4 regions of the Erwinia psychrophila genome follow, and region 3 is predicted to be linked to each of the others. Evidence: predicted binding sites of a transcription regulator. Region 3 holds the regulator's gene; each other region holds the start of a gene.
The links. The regulator CRP, encoded in region 3, controls carbon source genes, mostly activating them, when cyclic AMP is high. The targets are predictions, from matches to a motif close to ATGTGANNNNNNTCACAT.

Region 1 (4,913 bases), on a different contig from region 3:
CATCAGTCCGCCACCGAAGCGGAACCGACGCAGCTATCTGCGCTATCTGATGCATGCCGGGCTGCCGCTGGCGATCTCCAGCGTGTTTATTTCCATTCAGGTGAAGCTGGCGCAGTTTTTCCTGGTGGGCGTGGGTTCCGCCCATGAGCTGGGGCTGTTTACGGCAGCCAATACGATTTCAGCCTCGTGGATTTTTATCCCGGTGGCAATCATAACATCTTGCTTTACTGAGATTTTCAGGGAGCGTTCAGATGTGGCAGCGAAGCTTGCTGCAAGGCTGTATGGCTATGTAATGGCAGTCTCATTAGTGATGCTTCTTATCGTCGCGCTGTTTGGCGACTGGATCATCGCAGCCCTTTATGGGCATGACTACGCACAGTCGGGAAATCTTGTCACGCTGCTGTCGCTGGCAACCTGCTTTTCAGCCATGGGAACGGTGGCTTACCGCTACATGGTGAAAGAGGGCGGTTTTAACTATCTGTTGGTTAAAATTATTCTGCTGGTTGCAGTAAGTGTGGTAACCAATTGGTTTTTTATCAGAACCTGGGGATTAACAGGCGCTGCATGGAGCGTCCTGATTACGGAACTGCTTTCGCTGACCGTAATGAATTATTTCTTTAAGAATGGGGTCATTCTTAAAATACAGCTTTCCTCACTGAACTACAAAACCTACAAATGAGGTAAAAAATGTTAAAACTCAAGGCCGAATTGAGAAAAGGCGTCTTATACCTGCTGAAGAAAATGCCCTGGGCTTACCAGGACAGAATTCAATATTTTCGTCAGTTTAAGAGGTTGCCCAATATTCGTCAGCCGAAGTTGTTTAATGAAAAAGTCCTCTACCGTAAATTTGTCACCGGCGACTATGTTCGCTACGGCATGCTTTCGGATAAATTTCTGGTGAGGGAATACATCTCTGCCACCATCGGTGAGGAGTATCTGATCCCGTTGCTGCATGAGACGGTAGAACCGGTGACGTTGCTGAATATGGGCTCATTAAAAAATACCGTCATAAAGCCGAACCACGGTTCCGGTATGGTGGAAATTTTGCTGGAAGAGCCTGACTGTGTTCAAAAGCAGTTGCTGATTAAGCGTTGTGAAGAGTGGCTGAGCCATGACTTCTCTCATAAATCGCGGGAGATCCACTATCGCTACATCAAGCCGCGGATTCTGGTCGAACAATATGTGGGCGACGGCAAATTTGCCGCTGTCGACTACAAGTTCCACATGTTTAACAAGAAAGACGGCAACTTCGAGTATGTGCTGCAGGTTATCTATAATCGCTGTGGCAACGCGCCGCTATCGATGAATTTTTACGTCAATAATCTCAAGCAGTGCTTTTACAAGATCCGTGACACCGGTCTGGACATCAGCAATGAAATGGCCTCTCTGGAAAAAACGCTTGAACTGAGTAAGCGCCTGGCCAGCGATTTCGACTATGTTCGCGTTGACTGGTATATCAGTGAAGGACAGATTTACTTCGGTGAGCTGACCTTTACCCCAGGGGCGGGCCTGGTGACGGGGCTGGATCAGGGGCTGGACAGGATGATGGGAGATATGTGGCTTCAGGAGCGTAAAGCCGCCACTCATCCTCAGCAGCTTCATGCAGGCGAGGTGGCTCCACTCCCAGCCGTACTGAAAAAAGTCTGAGTTTTCCCTGCAACGAAACGTGCCGCTGCTCTTATGAGAGGCGGCACGTTTGCGTTTAAGGCAGCGGATAGTCAGGCGGCGTGGTGCTGATCATCTGGATAAAGACATCTCTGGTGATCTGCCAGAAGTTGCGGACCTCAGCGATACTGAGCGTCATACCTGCCAGACCCATAACGAACCAACACGCCATGCCAATGCCGATCCCGGTGAACATAAAAGCCATTGCGTTATGACTGGCTTTACGACATTTCACGTTAAACGTGCTGGCAAAAAACATCATTATCGCGCTAAGAAGTTCCCAGCGCATAAGCAGCACGCTGGCAGCTATAGTCCCCATCTTTTTTCATACTCCGCGACTTAACAGACCTGACAACAGAACGGAACATCACACGATTTGATGGCAGGTATGCCAGGTAAACCCCAATCAAACCGGACCCGGTGGATCTCAAAGTGTGACGAAGGTCACATTGTATCACCCCTTTTAAGAATTTGAACAAAATTCAGACCGGTGGGGATGGTTTTCTGACCAAAAGCCAGTTCACCTGAGCCTGTGACCAATATTCTCTTTTTTTGGCGGATACAAGAAACCAGCTTTAGCGTGCTGGCCAGATGTTATTGCGCGGAAATAAAACGCTTTTATTTACTTTTACTGAATAAGCATTAACCGGGTTATATTTTTGAGACTATTTATAGTAACAATTATCATTGTATAAGTAATAAGAGACGCGGCCATTTTATTCAGCAGACTTTCTCCTTTGGGATGAATCCGACCTCTGAAACATTGTATGGAATGGCAGTGAGTTGTAGGCTTTTTCGGCTATCCAGAGATATTACGCATTTCCTTTCAATGACGCGGGAAGCGGTTTTTTATCTGAAAAGCCTTAATTCCCTTAACTGACGATATCTTCAGCTTTCTCTGAGGAGGTCATGCTTTCCCGCTTACCGGTTCCTCACTTAGCCAGGGCTAAGGTGCCGTCGAAGGGACTGCTTAAATCGAGGAGATATCAGTGCCCCATGCCCGGACCACGCCGCCACCGAAAAAGCCGCTGCTGACGCTAAAAAGGAGCCTTCAGCGTATCCATCTTGTGATCATCCTGGTTTCACTGCTGTTCAGCGGAATTTCGCTGTCGGTGCTGTCACTGCTTGCGCTACGCAGCTATGCGGAAAATAACCTTGAACTGGTGGCAACGACCATCGGTTACAGCGTGCAGCCTGCGTTGCTGGCTGGAGATAATGCAGCGGCGGCGAGGATCCTGAAAGAGATTAGCCAGAAGGTGGATTTCGGCAAGGTCAGGATCTCGGATGCCAGCCATCATGTCCTGGTAAGCTGGCCCGCCGTAAAAGAGGAGAGGCCGGAAGGGCCTGGGGAAGCGATCGCACAATGGATATTTCCCGCGCCGGTTAAGGTGCCCGTCGTGCTTGCCGATCGTGAAAAAGGTCAGGTCTGGCTGACCGGAGATGCCAGCCGTGTGCTGATCTGGCTAAGCCAGGTGCTGAAATGGCTGGGCGGCAGCCTGTTAGTTACCGCGCTGCTGGCATTCTACCTTTCTCATCGTATGCATGCGGGGATACTATCAGGCCTGCAAAATATCGCCTCTGTCGCCCAGGATGTCCGACGGCGACGCGCTTTCTCCCTGCGTGTTCCCGCCTCTTCCATTACCGAACTGAACAAGCTGAACGCCGACTTTCACAGCCTGCTGGATGAATTCTCTCTCTGGCAGCGGCATCTGCAAAGTGAAAATGCCTCGCTGACTCACCAGGCGTATCACGATGAGCTGACCGGCCTGCCAAACCGCACCGCTTTCGTTACTGAACTGCACCGGCAGCAGGGCAACCTGCTGACCGCATCGCAGCTGGCCGTTTTTTTTATCGACGGCGATCGTTTTAAGGAGGTGAACGATCGTTACGGCCATGCGGCGGGCGATACCGTGCTGGCGGCAACTGCCCAGCGCCTGCGTAGCCGCCTGCGTAAGGGCGATCTGGTTGCCCGGCTGGGCGGAGATGAATTTGCCGTGCTGCTTTCCGCGATCGACAGCGGCGCGCAGGCTGAGCGGGTGGCTGAGGCTATCGTTGAGGTAATGCGGGCGCCGATCCGGCTGGACGACGGCACGCTGGTCACGCAGTCGCTGAGTATTGGTATCGCGCTGGGGAAAGATCATCCTTCAGCACAGAGCATTATGGCTCAGGCGGACGCGGCCATGTATCACATCAAGGAACGGGGCGGAGGCTGGTTCCTGTCGCCCTTGATCTGGAAAAACGAGACGGAAATCGACCGCCAGCGGGCGAAGCGGATCTCGCCCGAGGCTGACAGCGCAGATAATCTGGGATGAATCAGCTTACCGGACAACCTTCATCTCGGCTGCACTGGCTGTAGACCGAAGAGGGGAAGTCGTTACGTTCGAAGCTGTAGCGGCTCTGTCGGGTCAGAAGCTGATGGCGCATGGTATGGCGATACGCTGTCGGCGTCTGGGAAAACTGGCGGCGAAACACGCGGGAAAAAGTTTGCTGCGAATCGTATCCGTACTGCATGGCGATATCGAACACGGGACGCTGCGTCTGACTCAGCGCCGCGGCCGCCAGCGTCAGGCGCCGCTCGCGAATATAGTTCCCCAGCGTTTTTTTGGTCACCGTACGAAACATCCGCTGCAGGTGCCATTTGGAATAGCCGGATTTTGCTGCGACCTCATCAATGGAGAGCGTCTTATCAAGATTCTCTTCGATCCAGTCGGTAAGTGTTTGAATGATTTCGTCATGCATACGTCTCTTCTCCCTGGTTCAGCCGCAAAAATAGAAAGGTAACTGTATTTCATTTCGCCTTCTTACTGGCCGCTGAGTATAATTCCTCAAGTTAACTTGAGGTAAAGAGCTAAATGAAAAAATATCGCAATTACCTGAACAAGCGGGAGCTGACCCCAGGCGACGTGGCGAAGCGCTGCGGCGTGGCGGTTTCAGCGCTGCACTTTTATGAAAGCAAAGGATTAATCAGCAGCTTCCGCAATGCCGGCAATCAGCGCCGCTACACGCGTGACGTGCTGCGTCGGGTGGCTATTGTGAAAATTGCCCAGCGTATCGGCATTCCTCTGGCGACAATTGGTGAGCATCTGATGCAGATTTCACCCGGCACGCGGATGACGCCGAAAGAGTGGCGGCTGCTGACCGGGCGCTGGCGGGAGGAGCTGGATCGGCGTATCGACACCCTGACCCGTCTGAAAGACGATCTGGACGGCTGCATCGGCTGCGGCTGTCTGTCGATGGCTGATTGCCCG
Region 2 (4,913 bases), on a different contig from region 3:
GGCCAGCGGCTTTTTACCGCCTGAATAAATTCATTGACGAAGTTGTCATACTCTTCGCCAGTAATACGCGGATGACGCCAGCCCATATAGAGCGGATCGTTCAGCAACTGCGGGTTATTGGTGCCCACATCCAGTACCACCGGCAGGGTGTAGGCCGGGCTGATGCCGCCACAGGCGGTATAAAGCGACAGTTTGCCGATGGGAATACCCATACCGCCGATGCCCTGATCGCCCAGGCCAAGAATGCGTTCGCCGTCGGTGACAACGATCACTTTAACGTTCTGCTTGGTGGCGTTCTGCAACATATCTTCAATGTTGCCGCGGTTAGGGTAAGAGATAAACACGCCACGGGCGCGACGATAGATCTCTGAGAAGTGTTCGCAGGCGGCGCCTACCGTCGGGGTATAAATGATTGGCATCATCTCTTCCAGATGATTATCCAGCAGGCGGTAGAATAGCGTCTCGTTGGTATCCTGGATATTACGCAGGTAAACGTGCTTATCGTTATCGTTTTTAAAATCCTGAAACTGGCGCCAGGCGCGCTTGGCCTGCTCTTCAATGGTTTCCACCGTCTCTGGCAGCAGGCCGCGCAGGTTGAATTCGTTGCGCTCCTCAACCGAGAAAGCGCTGCCTTTATTCAGCAGGGGGAATTCCAGCAAAATAGGACCAGCATAAGGGATATAAAGCGGACGTTTACTTTCGTACTCAAGTTCCATGCAATCTACTCATCAAATCGGGATGTGGGCCCAATCCTAAAATAATTCATCTGAAAGTACAGCTTTTGTTACCTGCTGATAACAAAAGCTGTGAGCTGGGTGCGACGACGCCGCAGGCGGGGTTACTGCAGCGGGACGGTGGTGACATTGGCGCAGCCAAGCGCCTGTAGCGTGGCCAGGGTCGCCTGGCGCTGAATGACCTTCGCATCAGGCGCTTCCGCCAGCACCGCCCGCTGGATTTTCAGCACGTCGTGCCCGGAAAGACTGAGCAGGTTCAGTGCGCCCTGAAGCGGGGGGAGGCTGGGGTTAAACGCCGCATTTTCCGCATAGCTTCCGGCGAAAATCGCCCCATCTTCACTCTGCAATGCCACACCGCTCCAGGCCTCCGTGTAAGGCGCATGGCTGCGGTTAGCGGCCTGAAGCGCCGCCTGGCTGAGCGGGTCGCCCTTCAGCGGAAAACCGTGATCGACCTCATCCAGCAGCAGCGTCTTGATATCCAGATCGCGCGGGCCGAAGGCATCCGGCAGGTAGTCGCCCAGCGTGGACGGTTCCCGGCCCGGCAGATGGATGTTCAGGGCGGTGCCGCTGTTAAGCTCGTTCATAAACTGTCGGCAGTGACCACAGGGCGTATAGTTTACGGTGATAGCCTCCAGCGACGACTCGCCCCGCAGCCAGGCGTGCGTAATGGCGCTCTGCTCGGCGTGTACCGTCTGCTGCATGGTGCTGCCGGCAAACTCCATATTGGCGCCAAAATAGAGATGTCCGCTGCGCCCGCGTGCCAGCGCGCCCACGTTAAAGTTGGACAGCGGCGTTACGGCGCAGGCCGCCGCCAGCGGCAGCAGGGCAAAAGCCAGCTCGCTGTCGTTCAGGCCGGTATGGTTTTTGACCTCATCACACTGTTCCGGCGTCAGAAAAGCGGCAAAGTCATCGGCAGCAAGAATGGGTTGCAGGGCGCTTTGCAGCAGGGTGGGCAGCGTGGCAAAAGCGGTCTGGAAACGTGGGTGCATATCGGGCCTCTCAGGGTGGTCGGCCGCTTATTCTGGCGGGCCGTCACCGCGTTGTATGTGATTTTTATCACATTTACAATGTAATTTATGAAATTCATTTTTTAAATGCGGGACTTATCGCAAGTTTTATCCCCAGAGCGCCATCAGCAGCGGGAAAACAAAAGGGGCCAGCAGCGAGGTAATGATGCCGCAGATCACCAGCGCCAGCGAACTCCATGCGCCTTCCTGATAGTCCAGCTCAACGCAGCGCGCGGTCCCCAGCGCGTGAGAGGCATTGCCTATCGCCAGTCCGCGTGAAGGTTTGCCCTTTATGTTAAAGAGATTAAGCAGCATATGACCGAATACCGCGCCCAGCACGCCGGCGATCAGTACGCATATAGCGCTGATAGCGGGAATGCCACCAAGCGTGCCGGAGATAGCCATGGCAATCGGTGTGGTCACCGACTTGGGCAGAATGGTGGCGGCAATCTGCGGCGTTGCCCCCATCCACAGCGCGATGGCCGTGCCGGAGATCATCGCGGTCAGGCTGCCAATAAAGCAGATGCCGAAAATCGATTTCCATCGCGCGCGGATCTGATGCATCTGCTCATAGAGCGGCAGCGCCAGCGCCACGACGGCAGGCTGAAGAAGGTGGTTCAGCACGGCGCTGCCCTGAAAGTAGCGCGCGTAAGGCATCTGCAACAGCAGCAGCAGGGGAATAATCACCGCCATGGAGATCAGTAGCGGATTCAGCAGCGAGATTTTCACCTTCGCCGCCAGCTTGCGGGCGGCGAAGAAGACCAGGACGGTCAGCGGTAGCGACCACCAGATATCACTCATCGCCCACCCCTTTCTTTGTCGGCACCCTGCCGTGCACCCGGTGCGAGGTCAGTCCGACGGTCAGCAGAACGATAAAGGTGCTGGCGACGCAGGAGACCACAATCGGGCCGAACTGGGCGGTCAGCACATCCATATAGCTCATCACGCCCACGCTTATCGGCACAAACAGCAGCGCCATATAGCGGATCAGCAGAAGGCTGCCGGGCTTAACCCAGCTTACGGGCAGCAGACGGAAAGCGAGCAGGAAAAAGAGGATCAGCATGCCTAAGATACTGCCCGGAATGGTGACGGGAAGCAGGGCGGCCAGGCCGATGCCGGCATAAAGGCAGAGGTAGATAATGATAAAGGCGCGTAAATAACGCCAGATAACGGACAGCGCGCTGCGCATGATAAGCTCCCGGTATTCAGAACGTTAATCATACGTCGAAATAATAAAGCGTGCTATGGCTCACGCTCTGAGGATAAAAAAAGGGGCGAATCAGCTCGCCCCTTTCTGGTTTTACCGGTCAGGCGGTTACTTCACCTGCATACCGGGCTGCGCACCGCTGTCAGGTGCCAGCAGGAAAATATCTTCACCGCCAGGGCCTGCGGCCATCACCATCCCTTCGGAAAGACCGAAGCGCATTTTACGCGGCGCCAGGTTCGCGACCATCACCGTCAGACGCCCCACCAGCACGGCGGGATCGGGGTAGGCCGCACGGATGCCGGAGAAGACCTGGCGGGTTTCGCCGCCCAGATCCAGCGTCAGGCGCAGCAGCTTGTCCGACTTCTCCACGAGTTCGGCGTTCTCAATGCGCGCAATACGCATATCGACCTTAGCGAAATCATCAAAGCTGATGGTTTCCTGAATCGGATCGTCGGCCAGCGGACCGGTCAGCGCGGGCTTGCTGGCGGCCGCGGCATCTTCCTTCGACGCCTCAATCAGCGCGTTAACCTTGTCCATCTCCACGCGGCTGTAGAGCGCCTTAAAGCCGGCGACCTTATGGTCCAGCAGCGGCTGTTCAATGCCCTCCCAGCTCAGCTCCTGATTCAGGAAGGCTTCAGCGCGCTCGCTCAGCGACGGCAGCACCGGCTTGAGCCAGGTCATCAGGACGCGGAACATATTAATGCCCATTGAGCAGATGGCCTGCAAATCGGCGTCGCGGCCTTCCTGCTTCGCCACCACCCACGGAGCCTGCTCATCCACATAGCGGTTGGCCACATCAGCCAGCGCCATAATTTCACGCACGGCGCGGCCAAACTCGCGGCTGCTCCAGGCTTCGCCAATGCTGGCTGACGCATCGGTAAAGGTTTTATAAAGCGCCGGATCGGCCAGTTCAGCCGAGAGCTTGCCGTCAAAGCGTTTATTGATAAAGCCCGCGTTACGCGACGCGAGGTTAACCACTTTGTTCACGATATCGGCGTTAACGCGCTGCACAAAATCTTCCAGATTCAGGTCAATATCGTCAATGCGTGACGAAAGTTTCGCCGCGTAGTAGTAACGCAGGCTGTCAGCATCGAGATGCTGCAACCAGGTGCTGGCTTTAATAAAGGTGCCGCGCGATTTGGACATCTTCGCGCCGTTCACCGTCACGTAGCCGTGAACAAACAGGTTGGTCGGCTTGCGGAAATTACTGCCTTCCAGCATCGCAGGCCAGAACAGGCTGTGGAAGTAGACGATATCTTTACCGATAAAATGATAAAGATCGGCATCGGAGTCTTTCTGCCAGAAGGCGTCAAAATCGATATTGCCGCGCTTGTCGCACAGGTTTTTGAACGAGCCCATATAGCCGATAGGCGCATCCAGCCAGACGTAAAAATATTTGCCCGGCGCCCCTGGGATTTCAAAACCGAAGTAGGGGGCATCGCGGGAGATATCCCACTGATGCAGGCCTGACTCGAACCACTCCTGCATTTTGTTCGCAACCTGCTCCTGCAGCGCGCCAGAGCGCGTCCAGGCCTGTAACATGGCGCTGAATTCCGGCAGATCGAAGAAGAAGTGTTCAGAGTCACGCAGCACCGGCGTGGCGCCGGAGACCACGGACTTCGGATCGATAAGCTCGGTCGGGCTGTAGGTGGCGCTACAGACTTCGCAGTTATCGCCATACTGATCGGGCGATTTGCATTTCGGGCAGGTTCCCTTCACAAAACGATCGGGCAGGAACATGCCTTTTTCCGGATCGTAGAGCTGCGAAATAGTGCGGTTCTTGATAAAACCATTCTCTTTCAGACGGGTATAGATCAGCGCGGAAAGCTCGCGGTTCTCATCACTGTGCGTGGAGTGATAGTTATCGTAGCTGATGTTAAAGCCGGCAAAATCGGTCTGATGTTCCTGACTCATTTCGGCAATCATCTGTTCAGGTTCGATACCCAGCTGCTGCGCCTTCAGCAT
Region 3 (4,913 bases):
AGGCTTCCGCCGCGCGGTCGGTCTCAATCTTTCCGCGCTCCGCGTCAGCCGCCGCCGCGTTTCCGGTGGTCCCGGAGGGGTGAAGGTCTTCAGCCATCCAGCCAAATCCCACGCCGCCTTCAGGCGTCAGAATACCGCCCTTTTCAGCCAGCGCTACGGAGGCGGACACGAAATTTTCGGCATGCGCCATTTGCACCAGCTCGGGATGTAAATGGAGCATCACGCTGGTTTCCGATTCGCCACCGTGGATGCCATGCTGCAACTCTTCAGCGCAAAACAGATCGGCAGAATCGATCGTGCGGAACCAGCTCGCCCCCACGGCAAACATCTTCAGCTCAATCCGCAACTGACGGCAGACAATTTCCATCAGCTGGGGCTGGCCGCCGTGTGAGTTCCAGAAAATAAGCTTGCGGATCCCTGCCCGCCAGGCGCTTTTAGCCACTTCAAACCAGACGTTACCCAGCAGATCATAAGGAAGTGTTAAGGTGCCCGGGAAGTTAAGGTGCTCGTCTGACTTACCGATGGGCAGAGCCGGAAGGATCAGGACCGGCAGATTTTCAGGCATCATCTCCACCGCACGGGCGATGATGCCAGCATTGATCGCCGCATCCACCCTGACAGGCAGATGAGGGCCATGCTGCTCTACGGCCCCAATCGGCAATATGGCGATAACCTTGTCCATTTCCAGCTCGCTGAACTCACGGGTAGAGAGATCCCACCACCAGCGAGAAGAAGGCATATTCATAAAGCGTACTCTCCTGCACAGTTTTTTTCAGTCTGCGCGTTTTTACGTCCTGATTGAAGCAGCAAAATTGCGGCGGAGCGTTGCTTTTTAAGCATCAGAAGGCGGCAGAGATGACATCCACGCCTGAAACATGGTAACAATGCGAAGCGACTTTTCTCAGGGAGTTATCTGCCATGTCAGCTAAACATCCGGTGATTGCCGTTACCGGTTCAAGCGGTGCGGGGACCACAACAACCAGTACCGCTTTCAGAAAAATATTTCAGCAGCTTGGACTGCACGCAGCCGAACTGGAAGGGGACAGTTTTCACCGATTTACGCGCCCCGAGATGGATATGGCGATCCGTAAAGCGCGCGATATGGGTCGCCATATCAGCTATTTCGGCCCCGATGCAAATGACTTCGCGCTGCTGGAAAACACCTTTGTGGAATATGGCCTTAACGGCAGCGGCCAGTCACGAAAATATCTGCACACCTATGATGAAGCCGTGCCATGGAATCAGGTGCCGGGAACCTTTACGCCCTGGCAGCCGCTGCCGGAGCCGACGGACGTGCTCTTCTATGAGGGTCTGCATGGTGGCGTGGTTACGCCGCATAACAACGTCTCGCAGCATGTGGATTTGCTGGTGGGCGTGGTCCCCATCGTTAACCTGGAGTGGATCCAGAAGCTGGTCCGGGATACCAGCGAACGGGGGCACTCGCGGGAAGCCGTTATGGACTCGGTTGTGCGATCGATGGAGGACTACATTAACTTCATTACGCCGCAGTTCTCACGTACCCATATTAATTTCCAGCGCGTCCCTACTGTTGATACCTCGAATCCCTTTGCGGCCCGGGCTATCCCTTCGCTGGATGAAAGCTTTGTGGTGATCCATTTCCAGGCGCTGGAAGATATCGACTTCCCCTACCTGCTGTCGATGCTACAGGGCTCGTTTATCTCCCATATCAATACGCTGGTGGTGCCCGGCGGGAAAATGGGCTTAGCGATGGAGCTGATTATGGGACCGCTGGTCAAACGGCTGATAGAAGGGAAAAAGATTGAGTAAGCCCCGCGCACGGGGCCGGGGGCTGACTATACTGCGATAACTTCATAGCTGTGGGTAATCTCCACGCCTTTGCCCAGCATCAGCGCTACAGAGCAGTACTTCTCGGCAGAGAGATCCACCGCGCGGGAGACTGCTTTGTCGCCCAGCGCCTTACCGGTTACGATAAAATGCAGATTGATATGGGTAAAGAGACGCGGGGCCTCTTCGCGGCGTTCAGAGGTGAGCTTAACCTCACAGTCCGTGACCTCATGGCGCCCTTTTTGCAGAATAGAGACCACGTCAATGGCGCTACAGCTACCGGCCGCCATCAGCACCATTTCCATCGGGCTGGGGGCTTTATCGCCCGCATTGCCATCCATCAGCACCTGATGGCCCGATGAGGATTCTCCCAAAAAGGTCAGCCCCTCTACCCATTTAACACGAGCTTCCATAACAAACTCCTCTAATTCATTCAGTTAACGTCAGATTACGCTTTAGCGACAAAAACGGCAACGCCGCAGATTTCCCGCTATGCTGAAGCGAGACAACAGAAGACACTCATTCAAAGCTGTGTTACAAACAAAGCTGTAATATCTTCGCCAGTACTCTACATACGTGGCGAAACGGAACACCATAACGAGCCAGGCCCTGAACCGGGGTCAGGATAAATTCCCTGAAAGGGAACGCTTGACTTTTTCAACGCCTGACAGGGAACTCTGCCCCCTGTGTTTAGGCACGATGACAACAGAGGATAACAGCGAATGGTTCTCGGCAAACCGCAAACAGACCCGACACTTGAATGGTTCCTGTCACATTGCCATATTCATAAGTATCCATCCAAAAGCACGCTGATTCACCAGGGTGAAAAAGCGGAAACCCTCTACTATATCGTCAAGGGCGCGGTAGCGGTGCTGATTAAGGATGAAGAAGGCAAAGAGATGATCCTCTCTTACCTCAACCAGGGTGATTTTATTGGTGAGCTTGGCCTGTTTGAAGAAGGTCAGGAGCGCAGCGCGTGGGTACGCGCTAAATCCGCCTGCGAAGTGGCTGAAATTTCTTATAAAAAGTTTCGTCAGCTGATTCAGGTTAACCCTGACATCCTGATGCGTCTCTCTTCACAGATGGCACGTCGCCTCCAGGTCACCTCCGAGAAAGTGGGCAATTTAGCTTTCCTCGATGTGACAGGTCGCATCGCGCAAACCCTTCTGAATCTGGCCAAGCAGCCGGATGCGATGACCCACCCAGACGGAATGCAAATCAAAATCACCCGTCAGGAGATTGGTCAGATTGTTGGCTGCTCACGCGAAACGGTTGGCCGGATCCTGAAAATGCTGGAAGATCAGAACCTGATCTCCGCACACGGCAAGACCATCGTCGTCTACGGTACCCGTTAACCAGCCCCAATCCATGGCGCAACTTCGCCGTTGCGCCTTTCTCACTGGTACGGAAGGATGTGGCGCCGACTGATCTATCACCCCGAAGTTAACTATGCACTGCGTCAAACGCTGGTGCTTTGTCTCCCGGTCGCTATCGGATGGCTATTGGGTGATTTGCAAAAAGGACTGCTCTTTTCGTTAGTGCCTGCCTGTTGCAATATCGCCGGTCTCGATACGCCCCATAAACGTTTTTTCAAACGCCTGATCGTTGGCGGCACCCTGTTTGCCTTCAGCAGCTTCCTTATCCAGTATCTTGGCAATCACCAGGTTCCCTTACCGGCCACGCTTTTTGTGATGGCCCTGCTGCTAGGGGTTACCGGAGAGATCAGCCCGCTGCACGGCAGGCTGCTGCCGGCGTCACTGATCGCCGCCATTTTTACGCTCAGCCTGGCCGGGCGGATGGCGATCTGGGTGCCACCGATGCTCTATATTCTGGGCACCATCTGGTACGGCGTATTTAACTGGTTCTGGCTCTGGCTGTGGAAAGAGCAGCCAATGCGTGAGACGCTCAGCCTGCTTTATCGCGAACTCGCTGACTACTGCGAAGCAAAATACAGCATGCTGACGCAGCTGACCGATCCTGAAAAAGCGCTCCCGCCCCTGCTGGCACGCCAGCAAAAAGCGGTCGATCTGATCACCACCTGCTACCAGCAGATGCATATGCTGGCCGCCGGCCGGGATAATCATCATCAGCGCCTGACCCGCGCATTTCAGGTCGCTCTCGATTTACAGGAGCACATTGCGGTCAGCCTGCACCAGCCTGAAGAAGTGCAGAAGCTGGTTGAACAGAGCCACGCTGAGGCGGTGATCCGCTGGAACGCCCGGACGATTGCGGCCCGGCTACGCGAACTTGCCGATGACATCCTCTATCATAAGCTGCCCGGGCGCTTTTCAATGGACAAGCAGCTGCACGCGCTGGAAAAGATCGCCAGACAGCATCCTGATAATCCCGTTGGCCATTTCTGCTCCTATCATTTCAGCCGGATAAGCCGCCTGCTGCGCCACCAGCGCCCCCTTTATAAACGGGACCTGATGGCCGACCGCCAGCGCCGCCTGCCGCTGCTGCCCGCCATTAAAAGCTACCTCTCGCTGCGCTCGGCGGCGCTTCGTACCGCCGGGCGTTTTGCCGTCATGCTCACGTTCGCCAGCTCGCTGGCCCTCTTTTTTCATCTGCCAAAACCTTACTGGATACTGATGACGATCATGTTTGTCAGTCAGAACGGTTACAGCGCGACACGCGTCCGCATCCAGCACCGTGCGCTGGGCACGCTTGCGGGACTGATCGTCGCCGCACTGACGCTACGTCTTCAGGTGCCGGAGCCGATAGTGCTGCTGGTGATGCTGATTATTACCCTGGTGAGCTACCTGTTTATCCGTAAGTACTATGGTCTGGCGACGATCGGTTTTACGGTTACGGCCGTTTACTCGCTCCAGCTGCTTTCGCTTAACGGCGCAGACTTCCTGCTGCCGCGCCTGCTGGATACGCTGATGGGCTGCCTGATCGCCTTCGCCGGGATGATCTGGCTCTGGCCGCAGTGGCAGAGCGGTCTGCTGCGGCAAAATGCGCATGACGCGCTGGAAGTCTGGCAGGAAGCGTTGCAGCTGCTGCTGGGCAGCAAGCAGAACCCCGAAAAGCTGGCTTACCAGCGGATGCGGGCCAACCAGGCGCATAACGCGCTGTTTAACTCGCTGAACCAGGCGATGCAGGAG
Region 4 (4,913 bases), on a different contig from region 3:
CTCATTAAGTACCGTGCCACAGGTCGCCACGCTCAGCCCGGTTTCCGCTGCCACCTCTGACTTCGTGACCGCGCCCTGAGATTTCAGCGCTTCGATAACCTGCACGACGTTATTTTTTTTTATCTCCCGGGTCGTACGGGTGACAGGAATATTCATATCGCCTCACTGGCATTTTCGTTAACAGGGCTAATCTACCACAACATCACTGGCGGCCTGAACTGACCGGACATATCCTTCAGGCAAAAAAAAACCAGCCACCCTGGGGTGACTGGTTTATCAGGCGAACAGGCCAGTGGTGGCCCGTCAGCTGTTACGCATCGCGACGACGGGTCGGCGCTGCGCCACCGTCTTCACGACGTGGACCACGGTTGCCACCGTCACGGCTGAAACCACCGCTACGGCGCTCGCCGCCACGGTCGTTGCTGAAGCGACGCGCGCCTTCAGGACGATCGCCACGGCCAGCTTCACGACGCTCGCTGAAACCACCACGAGGGGCTCCGGCGCCTGCGCCACGGCGCTCAGCACCACGATCGTTGCTGCGCGGCTGGGCATCACCAATCAGCTGCATATTCATCGGCTTGTTCAGAATACGCGTGCGGGTGAAATGCGTCAGAATGTCACCCGGCATGCCTTTCGGCAGCTCGATAGTGGAATGGGTACCAAACAGCTTGATGTTACCGATGTAACGGCTGCTGATATCACCTTCGTTAGCAATCGCACCAACGATGTGACGCACTTCAACGCCATCATCACGGCCCACTTCAATGCGGTAAACTTCCATATCGCCAACGTCACGACGCTCACGACGCGGACGATCGCCTGCCGCTTCGCTACGTGGTTCACGCGGACCACGGTCCGGGCGATCGCCACGACGGTCATCACGCTCTTTAAACTCACGACGCGGACGCTGTGGCGCATCAGCAGGAACGATCAGAGGACGTTCACCCTGAGCCATTTTCAGCAGAGCGGCGGCCAGCGTTTCGATATCCAGCTCATCTTCTGCCGGCTGCATTTTGCTCAGCAGTGCGCGATACTGTTCCAGATCGCTACTTTCCAGCTGCTGCTGTACTTTAGCCGCGAACTTGGCCAGACGACGCTCACCCAGCAAGGCTGCATTAGGCAGTTCGACTTCTGGAATAGTCAGCTTCATGGTGCGTTCAATGTTACGCAGCAGACGACGCTCGCGGTTCTCAACGAACAGCAGAGCACGGCCGGCACGACCAGCACGACCGGTACGGCCGATACGGTGAACGTAAGACTCCGCATCCATAGGGATGTCGAAGTTAACCACCAGGCTGATGCGTTCAACGTCCAGGCCACGGGCCGCAACGTCGGTGGCGATCAGGATATCCAGACGACCATCTTTCAGGCGCTCCAGCGTCTGCTCACGCAGAGCCTGATTCATGTCACCATTCAGCGCGGCGCTGTTGTAACCGCTGCGCTCAAGCGCTTCAGCCACTTCCAGCGTTGCGTTTTTGGTACGCACGAAGATGATAGCTGCATCAAAGTCTTCCGCTTCCAGGAAGCGAACCAGCGCGTCAGTCTTACGACCGTAAGCGGTCCAGTAGCTCTGGCTGATGTCCGGACGGGTAGTCATGCTTGACTGGATACGCACTTCCTGCGGATCTTTCATAAAGCGTTTGGTGATGCGACGAATTGCTTCTGGCATCGTGGCGGAGAACAGGGCGGTCTGATGGTTCGCCGGGATCTGCGCCATAATAGTTTCAACGTCTTCGATGAAGCCCATACGCAGCATTTCATCAGCTTCGTCCAGCACCAGGCCGCGCAGGTTAGAAAGATCTAACGTGCCACGTTTCAGGTGATCTAACAGACGGCCAGGGGTACCCACAACAACTTGTGGACCCTGACGCAGAGCGCGCAGCTGTACGTCATAACGCTGACCACCGTAAAGGGCGACCACGTTAAGGCCTTTCATATGTTTAGCAAATTCGGTTATAGCTTCGCCTACCTGAACCGCCAACTCACGGGTTGGTGCCAGCACCAGGATCTGAGGTGCTTTCAGGGAGCTATCAATGTTATTCAGCAGTGGCAGCGAGAACGCTGCAGTTTTTCCGCTTCCTGTCTGAGCCATACCCAGAACATCACGACCCGCCAGCAGGTGTGGAATACATTCCAGCTGGATTGGGGAAGGCTTCACGTAGCCCATACCGTTCAGTGATTCGAGGAGATCGGCGCTCAGGCCCAGGTCAGCAAAAGTGGTTTCAATATCAGTCATGTAGTACACGTGCCTCTTAGATTGCGGCGGCCAGTCTACATAACTCGTCGTGAAAACATTTAGTCATTTTCATCAAAAAGTGTGAACCGGCTCAAATTAGTGGTTTCGACGAACAAGAAAGCCCTCATCCGCTAAGATGATGACATTTCGAAAAAAAGGGCAATAAAAGTTCGTCAGCTATTGCTGGTCAGATTCTGATAGATCGTCTTGTGTCTGGCCGAGTAGCGCCAGCTCCAACAATGCATATCGGTGCTCAACAAAGTTATGTACGTTGTTGGCGACCGTCAGCTTGAACAACGCTTCTGCGTCGTCCTTCTCCCCCAGACTTAGGTAATGTTTACCTAAATAGAAGTTGGTTTCACTGAGATGTTCAGCGAGCGAGGTGTTATCCGTTGCGTCCGCCTTGAGGCTGTCTATCAGCTTACTTTCGCTGATATCCCCCAGGTAGAACTCGACAATATTCCATCCCCATTGGTCCCTGACCGCTTTGTCGTAACGCTGTTGTAGCGCCGCGACGGCCTTTTCCGCGTCAATTTCTCGTTCATCGAGATAAAGCCACAAACTGCGGAAGGGATCGTTAGGATCGTCTTGATAAAACGCCAGCAGATCATCTTGCGCCAGTTTAAACCTTCCGCCGTAATACAGTGCGATACCACGGTTTAAACGCGCATAATTGTAAGTTGGATCAAGCTCAAGTACAGAATCGAACGCTTCATAGGCAGCATCAAAATTGCCTGCCTGCGTAAGATAAATGCCTAAGTAATTGAATACTTCAGGCATATCGGGTCTGACAGACAGCGCTTGTGAAAAATCATTTCGCGCCAGTGCTCTCAAACCTAAACTATCATACAACACTCCGCGCTCATATAACAGCTGTGCGCGTTCATCATCGCTCAGGGCCCGACTGGCAAGTATTTGTTCCATGCGCGCCAGAATGACTTCCTGCTGCAACGTGGGCTGCAACGGGACGGCCAGAACCTCACTCTTACGCCAATCAGAGTTGCTGCATCCTGCCAGCGTTAAAGCTGTCGCAACGAAACACCAGCGCAAAAAAGGCTTCATTTCCCACTCCCGAATACAAACAATGGGATGACCATCCATTCATCCGCCTGCCGTGCACAAGGTGTCTTCCTGCCCTCGCGATGAAACAGCTCCCCATACCAGACGCGGCATGGGGAGCTTATTGGTATGACGTTACTCTGCTTCAGGCGCTGGCGTCGCAGCCGCTTCAGGCTCTGCCTGTTCGGTCGCTTCTTTGATGCTCAGGCGCACACGGCCCTGACGATCAACTTCCAGAACCTTCACCGGGACTTCCTGGCCCATCTGCAGGTAATCAGTCACTTTCTCAACGCGCTTGTCAGCGATCTGAGAAATATGAACCAGACCTTCTTTACCGCCGCCGATAGCCACGAAGGCACCGAAGTCAACGATGCGGGTCACTTTACCGTTGTAGATACGGCCCACTTCGATTTCTGCGGTGATCTCTTCGATACGACGAATAGCAAATTTCGCTTTCTCGCCGTCGGTTGCAGCAATTTTAACGGTACCGTCATCTTCGATTTCGATGGTGGTGCCGGTCTCTTCGGTCAGGGCACGGATAACAGAGCCGCCTTTACCGATGACGTCTTTGATTTTGTCCTGACTGATCTTGATGGTGTGAATGCGTGGCGCAAACTGAGAGATATCGCCGCGTGGGGTGCTGATAGCCTGTTCCATCACGCCCAGGATATGCAGACGCGCACCTTTAGCCTGATTCAGCGCCACCTGCATGATTTCACGGGTGATACCTTCAATTTTAATGTCCATCTGCAGCGCGGTGATGCCTTCACGGCTACCGGCAACTTTGAAGTCCATGTCGCCCAGATGATCTTCGTCACCCAGGATATCGGACAGCACCACAAAGTTTTCGCCGTCTTTCACCAGACCCATCGCGATACCCGCTACGGCAGCCTTGATCGGCACACCCGCGTCCATCAGCGCCAGAGAGGCACCACACACGGACGCCATTGAAGACGAGCCGTTCGATTCGGTGATTTCAGAGACAACGCGCACGGTGTACGGGAATGCATCGCCTTTCGGCATCACGGCCAGCACGCCGCGCTTCGCCAGACGACCGTGACCAATTTCACGACGCTTAGGCGAGCCAACCATACCCGTTTCACCAACGGAGTAAGGAGGGAAGTTATAGTGGAACAGGAAGTTGTCGGTACGTTCGCCCATCAACTCATCCAGGTTCTGCGCATCACGTGCGGTACCCAGCGTAGCGGTAACCAGCGCCTGAGTTTCACCACGGGTGAACAGCGCGGAGCCGTGAGTACGTGGCAGCACGCCGGTACGCACATCCAGGCCGCGGATCATGTCTTTCTCACGTCCGTCGATGCGGGGCTCGCCACGCAGGATGCGGCTACGGACCACTTCCTTTTCCAGACCGTGCAGGATATCGCTGATTTCACCTTCGTCCAGGCTCTCATCTTCAGCCAGCAGCGTAGCGGTAACTTCCGCTTTGATGTCGCCAACCTGGGTATAGCGTTCCTGCTTTTCGGTAATGCGGTAAGCGTCGCTCAGGCGGGATTCCGCCAGGGCAGCAATACGGGAGTGTAACGATTCGTTTACAGCTTCCGGCTGCCAGTCCCAGCGAGGCTTGCCCGCTTCTGCAACCAGGGAGTTGATCTGATCG

Region 1: the regulator CRP is predicted to act here: its motif matches at 2,098-2,115, upstream of AAH446_RS18605 (YjcB family protein).
Region 2: the regulator CRP is predicted to act here: its motif matches at 1,779-1,796, upstream of cdd (cytidine deaminase).
Region 4: the regulator CRP is predicted to act here: its motif matches at 2,316-2,333, upstream of yrbN (protein YrbN).

What each region holds. Positions count from the first base shown of each region.
Region 1 covers NZ_JBCHVB010000010.1:50,487-55,399, reverse strand. Annotated here, with positions in the region: gene AAH446_RS18615 (MATE family efflux transporter) at 1-679, shown strand, start outside; gene AAH446_RS18610 (ATP-grasp fold amidoligase family protein) at 688-1,647, shown strand; gene AAH446_RS18605 (YjcB family protein) at 1,703-1,984, opposite strand; gene AAH446_RS18600 (diguanylate cyclase DgcN/YfiN) at 2,655-3,977, shown strand; gene soxS (superoxide response transcriptional regulator SoxS) at 3,979-4,404, opposite strand; gene soxR (redox-sensitive transcriptional activator SoxR) at 4,518-4,913, shown strand, end outside.
Region 2 covers NZ_JBCHVB010000003.1:232,497-237,409, forward strand. Annotated here, with positions in the region: gene AAH446_RS09930 (NAD-dependent malic enzyme) at 1-716, opposite strand, end outside; gene cdd (cytidine deaminase) at 839-1,723, opposite strand; gene AAH446_RS09940 (CidB/LrgB family autolysis modulator) at 1,850-2,542, opposite strand; gene AAH446_RS09945 (CidA/LrgA family protein) at 2,535-2,930, opposite strand; gene metG (methionine--tRNA ligase) at 3,057-4,913, opposite strand, start outside.
Region 3 covers NZ_JBCHVB010000004.1:58,594-63,506, forward strand. Annotated here, with positions in the region: gene AAH446_RS11420 (creatininase family protein) at 1-745, opposite strand, end outside; gene AAH446_RS11425 (phosphoribulokinase) at 919-1,788, shown strand; gene AAH446_RS11430 (OsmC family protein) at 1,815-2,219, opposite strand; gene crp (cAMP-activated global transcriptional regulator CRP) at 2,529-3,161, shown strand; gene AAH446_RS11440 (YccS/YhfK family putative transporter) at 3,219-4,913, shown strand, end outside.
Region 4 covers NZ_JBCHVB010000005.1:207,605-212,517, forward strand. Annotated here, with positions in the region: gene AAH446_RS14040 (ROK family transcriptional regulator) at 1-156, opposite strand, end outside; gene AAH446_RS14045 (DEAD/DEAH family ATP-dependent RNA helicase) at 311-2,236, opposite strand; gene yrbN (protein YrbN) at 2,253-2,309, opposite strand; gene nlpI (lipoprotein NlpI) at 2,414-3,298, opposite strand; gene pnp (polyribonucleotide nucleotidyltransferase) at 3,431-4,913, opposite strand, start outside.